4 regions of the Rhizobium sp. AN73 genome follow, and region 2 is predicted to be linked to each of the others. Evidence: riboswitches for the same ligand, from Rfam matches in the RefSeq annotation. Region 2 holds a riboswitch; each other region holds the start of a gene.
What was found. A riboswitch is a leader RNA that binds a small molecule or an ion and turns the genes downstream of it on or off. The one in region 2 is predicted to bind cobalamin.
Positions count from the first base shown of each region.

Region 1: linked by a shared signal. The riboswitch ahead of RBH10_RS18475 (CbtB domain-containing protein) and the one ahead of RBH10_RS07470 (ABC transporter substrate-binding protein) in region 2 are both predicted to bind cobalamin.
Region 3: linked by a shared signal. The riboswitch ahead of nrdH (glutaredoxin-like protein NrdH) and the one ahead of RBH10_RS07470 (ABC transporter substrate-binding protein) in region 2 are both predicted to bind cobalamin.
Region 4: linked by a shared signal. The riboswitch ahead of bluB (5,6-dimethylbenzimidazole synthase) and the one ahead of RBH10_RS07470 (ABC transporter substrate-binding protein) in region 2 are both predicted to bind cobalamin.

Region 1 covers NZ_JARWME010000002.1:1,726,796-1,728,990, reverse strand. Annotated here, with positions in the region: gene RBH10_RS18480 (cytochrome c) at 1-440, shown strand, start outside; cobalamin riboswitch at 554-780, shown strand; gene RBH10_RS18475 (CbtB domain-containing protein) at 939-1,121, shown strand; gene RBH10_RS18470 (CbtA family protein) at 1,132-1,857, shown strand; gene RBH10_RS18465 (hypothetical protein) at 1,862-2,176, shown strand; gene RBH10_RS18460 (type 1 glutamine amidotransferase family protein) at 2,180-2,195, opposite strand, start outside.
Region 2 covers NZ_JARWME010000001.1:1,655,769-1,657,963, forward strand. Annotated here, with positions in the region: gene RBH10_RS07460 (GNAT family N-acetyltransferase) at 1-848, shown strand, start outside; cobalamin riboswitch at 888-1,123, shown strand; gene RBH10_RS07465 (hypothetical protein) at 1,259-1,414, opposite strand; partial or broken gene RBH10_RS07470 (ABC transporter substrate-binding protein) at 1,349-2,195, shown strand, end outside.
Region 3 covers NZ_JARWME010000002.1:2,515,113-2,517,307, forward strand. Annotated here, with positions in the region: gene nrdE (class 1b ribonucleoside-diphosphate reductase subunit alpha) at 1-674, opposite strand, end outside; gene nrdI (class Ib ribonucleoside-diphosphate reductase assembly flavoprotein NrdI) at 662-1,060, opposite strand; gene nrdH (glutaredoxin-like protein NrdH) at 1,073-1,294, opposite strand; cobalamin riboswitch at 1,608-1,833, opposite strand; gene RBH10_RS22335 (nucleoside triphosphate hydrolase) at 1,967-2,195, opposite strand, start outside.
Region 4 covers NZ_JARWME010000002.1:938,208-940,402, forward strand. Annotated here, with positions in the region: gene RBH10_RS14580 (TolB family protein) at 1-623, shown strand, start outside; cobalamin riboswitch at 832-1,017, shown strand; gene bluB (5,6-dimethylbenzimidazole synthase) at 1,115-1,831, shown strand; gene RBH10_RS14590 (DUF2865 domain-containing protein) at 2,059-2,195, opposite strand, start outside.

The DNA of each region.
Region 1 (2,195 bases), on a different contig from region 2:
AGCTGCCGTTCCCTTTCAACATGCGAATGGCGCTGGGCGGCTGGAAGTTCCTCTATTTCGATACGTCCGGGCCACCCCGTGTTGAACTTGCCGATGCCAATGCCGAATTGCTGCGCGGCCAATATCTGGTGGAAGGGCCGGGCCATTGCGGCGAATGCCACACGCCGCGCAATGCACTCGGTGGTTTTCTGGAAGGCAAATGGCTGGCCGGTGGCCCCAACCCGGAAGGCGAGGGCCGCATTCCCGATATTACCCCCGGTTCCAAAAGTATCGGAAGCTGGGCGACGGCCGATATTGCCAACTATCTTGAAACCGGCTTCACCCCGGAATTCGACAGCGTCGGCGGCTCCATGGTCAAGGTGCAGCAGAACATGGCGCATCTGAGCGCCGACGACCGTAACGCGATTGCCGCCTATCTGAAGGCGATACCGTCGCGGTAGGGCGTGATACCTCTCCTCCGTCATCCTCGGGCTTGACCCGAGGATGACGCCGAGAGGGTAGCGTCGTGAGGTGTCGGACGCGCCGTCGCCATTGACTCCCGCACCCACCCGACGGATAACAATCCTGTGATGGTTCCTTCCGGGCGTTCCGGAAGGTGAAAAGGGAACACGATAGGGAGAAATCCTCATTCGTGGCTGCCCCCGCAACTGTGAGCGGAGAGCCTGAAGCGAAGTGCCACTGGTAAGCTGTCTCGCCGGATCTGGGCGAGGGCGATGCCGGGAAGGTGTTTCAGGTTTTGACCCGCAAGCCAGGAGACCTGCCATCACGGAAATGTCCATGCCGGCGGGGTGTCCGGAAGAGCGGAATTTCAGGGTGGCGACGCTGCTTCCCTGTGTCAGTCTCGTATCCCCGTGGTGAAGTGTATCGCATGCGGCTGTCCGGCTTTTGCCGTTCCGCCGCGTCTAAAGGCGCGGGGTCGCGCCGGGAGAGGGGTCACCATGTCCATCAACCAGAATACGGCAAATGCTGCCGTTTCAGCCAAAACGGGCAGCTTTGCACAATCGCTGACAGCGATCATGCTTGGCCTGTTCGTCGTCGGTTTTGTCGGCTTTTCGCATGTGGAAGCCGTTCACAATGCCGCGCATGACACACGTCATGCCAATGCTTTTCCCTGCCATTGAGGGGTGAGGCATGTCGTTTTTTCGTAATATCGTTTTTACCGCCGTTCTCGTCGGTATCGTCGGTGGCCTTGCCGTCTCGGCCATGCAGGCATTCGGCACCACACCGCTGATCCTCAAGGCGGAAACCTATGAAAATGCCGGCGGTGAAGCGCCTCACAGCCATGATGCTCCAGCCACGACCGGCGCGGATGCCGCTGCGGTTCCCGCCCATGAGCACAATGAGGAAGCCTGGGCTCCGGCCGATGGTTTTGAGCGCACCGCCTATACCTTGGCTGCCAATGTTCTGACCGCGATCGGTTACGCGCTGGTGCTGACTGGCCTCATCTCGCTGCGTGGCACCAATGCCGGCTGGCGCGAAGGTCTTCTGTGGGGCGTGGCCGGTTTTGCCGCCGTCATGCTCGCACCGATGATCGGCCTGCCACCGGAACTGCCGGGAAGCCCGGCCGCCGCCCTTGAGGCACGGCAAATCTGGTGGCTTTCGACGGTTGTCGCAACCGCGGGCGGCATTGCGCTCATCGCGTTTCGCCGCGAACCCTGGGCCATCGTACTGGCGCTGGTGTTGATTGTTGCCCCGCATGTCGTGGGTGCGCCCCTGCCGCCGGAAGGCGAACACGCGCTGGCACCGCTGCCGCTGGAGCGTCAGTTTATCGTTGCCGCCACCGTGACCAGCTTTGTTTTCTGGGCCTTGCTCGGAACATTGAGTGCGTTTTTCCTGAAGCGTTTCCAGTCGGCTTAAATCCATGCAGGACGCAGCCGAATGGAGTGACGAACTCGATGCGCTGCGTTTTGCCGTTCCCGGTCACGGCGCCTTCTGCGCCGTGCACCGCCTTGCCTTCAAGGCAGTTCTTGGCGCAAACCCCGACCGGGAAGCGGCGCTCGCCTATTTTCGAGATCACGAGGCCGCCTTTACGGCTGCGGCACTTGCGAAGATAAAACGCTCGGCCTTGCCCGCCGGTCGCAACCTGCATCTCAACAGCCGCGATATCCGCCGGGCAATTGCGGGTGAGGGCGGTGAGCCAGCGCCCCGTGTCTGTCGCGTACTTGACGGGCGGTGAGCCTTACCGGTGTTCCGCC
Region 2 (2,195 bases):
TGCGGACCGTGGATATCGCGGAGGTGGATGCCGATCATCTGCATGCGCTCTCCATGGCTGTCGGATGGCGATATCATGCGAATGAATGGTGTTTTCTGCGGCAATGCGGTGTCGGTCTTGCCGCGCTTGACGAGATCGACCGCGTTGTCGCAACCGCGATGCTGTTTCCCTATGAGAATGGGTTTGCGACGCTTGGCATGGTCATCGTTTCGCCGCGTCTGCAGGGGCAGGGCGTTGCTCCCTGGCTGGTGCGGAAACTTGTTGCGAAGTTTCCCGCCGTTTGCCTGCGGCTGAACGCCACGGATGTGTCGCGACGGCTGTTTTCCGGGCTCGGCTTTGCCGGGGATTCGGAAAAAGTCCATCTCTTCAGGGGACGGACAAATTGTCTTTTCGAGATGCCGGCGCTTGGCAGAAAACAAAAAATAGAGCCACTGTCGGAAGATCATCTGCCAGAGGTGGCGGAGATCGACCGCGCAGCGTTCGGTGCTTCGCGCCGGGGCGTTTTGCAGCGTCTTCTCGCGCAGAATACGGGTTACGGTTTGTTCGAGGCGGGCCATCTTACCGGCTTTGCACTGCGCCGGGCGGCAGGAAAAGGCCATATTGTCGGCCCGGTCGTTGCGGCTGACGAGACGGATGCGATTGCGCTGGTGAAACGGCATTTTGCCGATCTCGACGATGAGCTTGTCCGCCTCGATGCGATGCGCGACAATGGTTACTTCATTGATTTTCTTGCGCAATCCGGGTTGGTGGTGATTGAAACTCTGACCACCATGTCGAAAAACCTGCCACAGCCGGCAGGCTCCGGTGCCGCAAAGATTTTCGCGCTGGCAGGCCCGTCTTTGTGCTGAGGTGCGGCACTATCGCAATTGACGCCCCGCCGCTTGCCCCGTATGTCAGAAACCGACGGTTCCTGAAGCCGAAGGGCGAAGGGATTAATAGGGAACATGGTGCGGGTGATTGTTATCGCCCAATGCCGTGGCTGCCCCCGCAACTGTAAGCGGATTGCCGTTCATCCTCGTGACGTGTGAAAGCGTCGTGCCACTGTATCCTCAAGGATGCGGGAAGGCAGATGAACGGCGCATATTCGTGAGCCAGGAGACCTGCCGTCATAATATGGACCATCGTTACGGGCGGGGATGCCCGGAAGAGGAGCTGATTATGACCTTTCCGTCTGCGGAAACGTATTCCGTGTCCCGTTCTCCATCTCCACACATGCTGCCGCTCTGTCGCTACGCGTTTTGACGCGCGCGCCTGCGGATCACGCCACTTTATTTAGACTGGAGAACATATGTTTCATTTCAAACACCTGCCGGTTTCCGCCGGTCTTCTGGCCGTCGCATTCGCGGCCTTGCCCGTCGGTGCTGCTCAGGCGGCAGAAACCGTCTATCCGCTGACGATCAACAGCTGCGGCCACGAAATCACCTTCAAGCAGGCGCCCGCCCGCACTAGTATCGGTCGGACAGAGCACGACCGAGGTTCTCTATCTGCTCGGTGTTGCCGACAAGGTCGTGGGCACGGCGTTGTGGATCGGCCCGGTTCTGAAGGGTTATGAGGAGGCCAACGCCAAAGTGGAGCGGCTGGCCGATAACGATCCGAGCTTCGAGGCGGTGGTTGGCAAGAGGCCGGACCTCGTGACGACGCAGTTCCAGTGGCAGATCGGCCCAGAGGGTGTTGTCGGAACCGCTGAGCAATTCGCTGAACTGGGTATTCCCGTCTACACCTCGCCGGCCGATTGCATGGGCAAGGACAATTCCGGCGGTGGCGATGGCGTGCGCAAATCCGTTTTCACCATGGAGCTGATCTACCAGGAAATCCGCGAACTCGCGCAGATCTTCAACGTGCAGGATCGCGGCGAGGAAGTTGTGGCCGACCTGAAGAAACGCGAGGAAGCCGCCCGCGCCAAGATCGCCTCGGCAAATGGCAAGCTCTCCGCCGTCTTCTGGTTCTCCAGCGCTGAACTCGATATCGACCCTTACGTGGCGGGCCGCAATGGCGCACCGGGTTACATCATGTCCGCGCTCGGGCTGAAGAACGTCATTGAAAGCGATGAGGAATGGCCGACCGTTGGTTGGGAAACCATAGCCAAGGCCAATCCATCGGTGATTGTCGCCGGCAAGATGGACCGCCGTCGTTTCCCCGCCGATGACATTGCCGTCAAGCGCAAGTTCCTCGCCACCGATCCGGTTGCCAGCATC
Region 3 (2,195 bases), on a different contig from region 2:
GACAGCGCCACGCCACCACCGCGTTTGGAAAGCTGCAGCGCCGAATTGATGGAGCGGCCGATGCTCTCCATATTGTCTTCCACGCGCAGCAGAAAACACGAGACCAGTTCACCGCGGCTTTTCTTGCCGGCGTTGAGAAAGGTCGGGGTTGCCGGCTGGAAGCGGCCGGAAATGATTTCATCCATCAGATCGCGGGCAAGTTTCTCGTCACCGCGCGCCAGAGCCAGCGCCACCATGCAGACGCGGTCCTCATAACGCTCCAGATAACGCTTCCCGTCGAAAGTCTTCAGCGTATAGGAGGTGTAATATTTGAAAGCGCCGAGAAAAGTCGGGAAGCGGAACTTTCTGGCATAGGCCTCGTCGTAAAGGTCACGGACGAAATTGAAGGAATACTGGTCCAGCACCTCCTGCTCGTAATATCCCTCCGTCACCAGGTAATCGAGCTTTTCCCTGAGGTTATGGAAAAAGACGGTGTTCTGGTTGACGTGCTGGAGGAAATATTGCCGCGCCGCAAGACGGTCCTTGTCGAGCTGGATTTTCCCTTCGCTATCGTAAAGATTCAGCATCGCGTTCAGCGCGTGATAATCCAGGCCCACATCCAGCGGTTTCTGGGTTACGGACGCCGGCGGTTTGGCATCCTTGTTGCGCGCGGCATTCGAGGTCAGCGTGTCCAAAATCGTTCCAATCCATGATTGACGTTGGCGACATCTTCCTCCGTGCCGAGAAGCTCGAAGCGATAGAGAAACGGCACCGCGCATTTACGCGACACGATATCTCCGGCAGATGCGAAAGCTGCGCCAAAATTCGTATTTCCCGCCGCGATGACGCCGCGAATGAGATGTCGGTTGGAGGGCTCGTTCAAAAACCGGATGACCGGTTTCGGCACCGCTCCTTTAATGCCGCCGCCCCCATAGGTGGGGGTGACGAGAACATAGGGCTCCGACACCTGAGGCACGTCCTCCTCGGCGCCGAGCGGCAGGCGAAGCACTCGCCGCCCCAACTTTAGAAGGAAGCGATGAGTGTTCTCGGACCGGCTGGAATAATAGACGATCAGCCCCATCGCGCCGCCTCCTCAGCTGATCGAGCCGATCATGTCCGGCCGGAAACCCGCCCAATGGCGTTCGCCGGCGACGACGACAGGAACCTGCATGTAACCGAGGCCACGAACGTGATCGAGCGCATCCGCATCTTCGGAGATATCGATGATCTCGTAGCTGACGCCGATGCGATCGAGCGCGCGATAGGTGGCGGTGCATTGGACGCAGGCGGGTTTGCTGTAAACGGTGACGTTCATGATTTCCTCTTTCGAAGCCGCTTTTGCGCACGGCTCAACATTGCCGATTGCAATCGCAATCGGGTGGCGATGGATCTGTCATTCAGGCGAGTTGCGGCTTGGAGCGTTTTGTTGCATTTCCGGACGTAAAACCGGGGTCCACTTTTCCTGGAAATGCTCCGGGCCACGTAAGATCACTCTCTACGCCGACGAGCGCAGGAACTTAAAAAAATGCACTGGCATGACTTCACCCCGAAGCTTGTTCTGGAAGGGGGCAGAAAAGGGCGCACGCAATTCATTTGCGTCATACACCTTCCTTCCGGACACCCCGCCCGTGGACGTTTTCGCTCAAGGCAGGTCTCCTGACTTGCGGGTCAAAACATCTATCCCGGCCTTCCCGGAGCCCTCGGCTCCAGTGACCCAAATCGGAACGATGCTCACCGCTTACAGTTGCGGGGGCAGTTTCGGCATTGCTCGGCCATGATGGCGTTGCGCACCGAATTCCCGTCTTAGCTCCCGACACTTGCGAGATCGGAAGAACCTCGAACACCACATATAGTATATGAGGAAATTTTTTCGTCAATAATTAGACACACAAAAGCCCCACCCTGTGGATCAAAAAGATTCAACACATGGTCAATGAAGGCTTAACAGCGAATGCTCGCTGTCACCCACGGAACGGGAAGGGTTGGCCTATTCCCAGATATCGATGTGAATATCGGCAGGCCGAGAGTTCTCGATCACCCGTTTTCCGTTGGGAAGATCGTTTTCGAAAAGCTTGGCGTGGATCTCAGTCGCATCGAGACCGTAGCCCTGCCATCTTTGCCGCAGGCGGTCCTCGAGCACCGCAACAGATGGACCCACGAAGATGGCGAGATCGAAGCTGACGGAGAGCTTCGTCCACGGCGCCTCGTTCAGCAGC
Region 4 (2,195 bases), on a different contig from region 2:
ACCACGGCATTTCGCCTGATGGTTCGCTGTATGCCATTTCCGACAAGGTGGAGTTCGGCAAGAGCGCCATCTATCTTTTACCGTCCACGGGCGGCACGCCGCGGCTGATGACGAAGAACCTTCCTTCCTACTGGCACGGTTGGTCGCCGGACGGGAAAAGTTTCACCTATTGCGGCATTCGCGATCAGGTTTTCGATATCTATTCCATGGACATAGACAGCGGTGTTGAGACGCGCCTTACCCGTGGTGAGGGCCGCAATGACGGGCCGGATTATTCGCCGGATGGCGGGTGGATCTATTTCAATTCCAGCCGCACCGGCCTGATGCAGATCTGGCGCGTGCGGGTGGATGGCTCGGCCGTCGAGCGCATCACCGACAGTGCCTATGGCGACTGGTTCCCGCATCCGTCTCCCAAGGGGGACAAGGTGGTGTTCGTCTCCTATGACGCCGATGTCTTCGACCATCCGCGCGATCTTGATGTACGCGTGCGGTTGATGGACCTGGATGGCGGCAATGTCGAAACGCTGTTCGAGCTGTTTGGCGGGCAGGGAACGATGAACTCGCCCAACTGGTCACCCGATGGTGACGAGTTCGCCTATGTGCGTTATTTCCCCGTGGAGTGATGTGATAAGGAGTGCTGCTTCCGTCATGCCGGACTTGATCCGGCATCCAGCCGACGCGCGTCTGCGCGGCGAAAGGATTCTTTTCAGCCCAAGGACTTGGGCTGGCTGGATTTCCGCTCAAGGCCGGAATGACGGAGGTGGAGGGGGCTCGCCATGGTCACATTGCCGCATCGCTCTGCAATATGCTTGTATTCGCAAGCTTTCTTGCCCATAGGTTCTTGCGTCAGGTGCCCGCCATTTGCGGCGGGAGAATCGGGAATCCGGTGCGAAACCGGAACGTGCCCAGCGCTGTGAGGCGGATGCCCTTTTTCTGATGCCACTGAAGCAATTCGGGAAGGCGAAAGCGGGCGGATGATGCCGAGTCAGAAGACCGGCCTGACAGGATAGACTGGCCCGCGTGGACGGCGGCAGGTTGTTGAAGAAGCGTGTCGTGCAGGCGGAAACCGGAGCCGGTTTTCGTGGCGGCGCGCCAGCATTGTTGGGGATAGACGATGCCGACCGATCCGCTCGCGACCAGTTCACTCGATGCCAATGCGTTCGATTATGCGCTTTCGCCCGCTCGCCCGTTTTCCGAGGAGGAGCGCGAGGCGATCTACCGTGTCATCGAAACCCGCCGCGATGTGCGCGACCAGTTCCTGCCCGATCCATTGCCGGACGATGTGGTCGAGCGTTTGCTGAAGGCGGCGCATTCCGCGCCTTCCGTCGGTTTCATGCAGCCGTGGAATTTCACGCTCATCACGGATGGTGCCGTCAGGCAGGCGGCCTGGGTTGCGTTCGCCCGTGCCAATGGCGAGGCGGCGGCGATGTTCGAGGGGGAGCAGCAGGCACTTTATCGCAGCCTGAAGCTGGAGGGCATCCGCAAGGCGCCGCTCAGCATCTGCGTCACCTGCGACCCGACACGCGGTGGCAAGGTGGTGCTGGGCCGCACCCACAATCCACGCACGGATGTCTATTCCACCGTCTGCGCCATCCAGAATCTCTGGCTTGCGGCGCGCGCCGAAGGCATAGGCGTCGGCTGGGTCAGCATTTTCCACGACAGCGACATTCGCGCCATTCTCGATATTCCCGACCACATCGAAATCGTCGCATGGTTGTGCCTCGGCCGCGTCGATGCGCTTTACACCGAACCGGAACTGGCGGTGAAGGGCTGGCGGCAGCGGGTGCCGCTGGAGGAGCTGGTGTTTCGCAATCGCTGGGGCGGGCGGTAAGGCGCGCGGAGGGTAACCCTGCTCCTTAGACGGCTCACACCTCCATCCATACTCGACGTCATCCTCGGGCTTGTCCCGAGGATCTGCCAACATGTCATAAAAAACGATAGGTTGCAGATGCTCGGGACAGGCCCGAGCATGACGAAGGAGAGATTTTCCAACCTTGCCATCAAACCATGAGGGAGCTTCGTGCTCACTCGCTTCGTAACGGGTGCACACCCGCGCCGTTATTGCTGCGGCTGTATGCCCTTCAGCGCCGGGTTCTTCAGGTCGATCCGGCCTGTCTGGTCGGGCAGGAATTTCGGGCCAATGACGCGGACGTTGCTGTTGTTCGGGTCGTAGTCGCGTTCGGGAACCGGTTGTT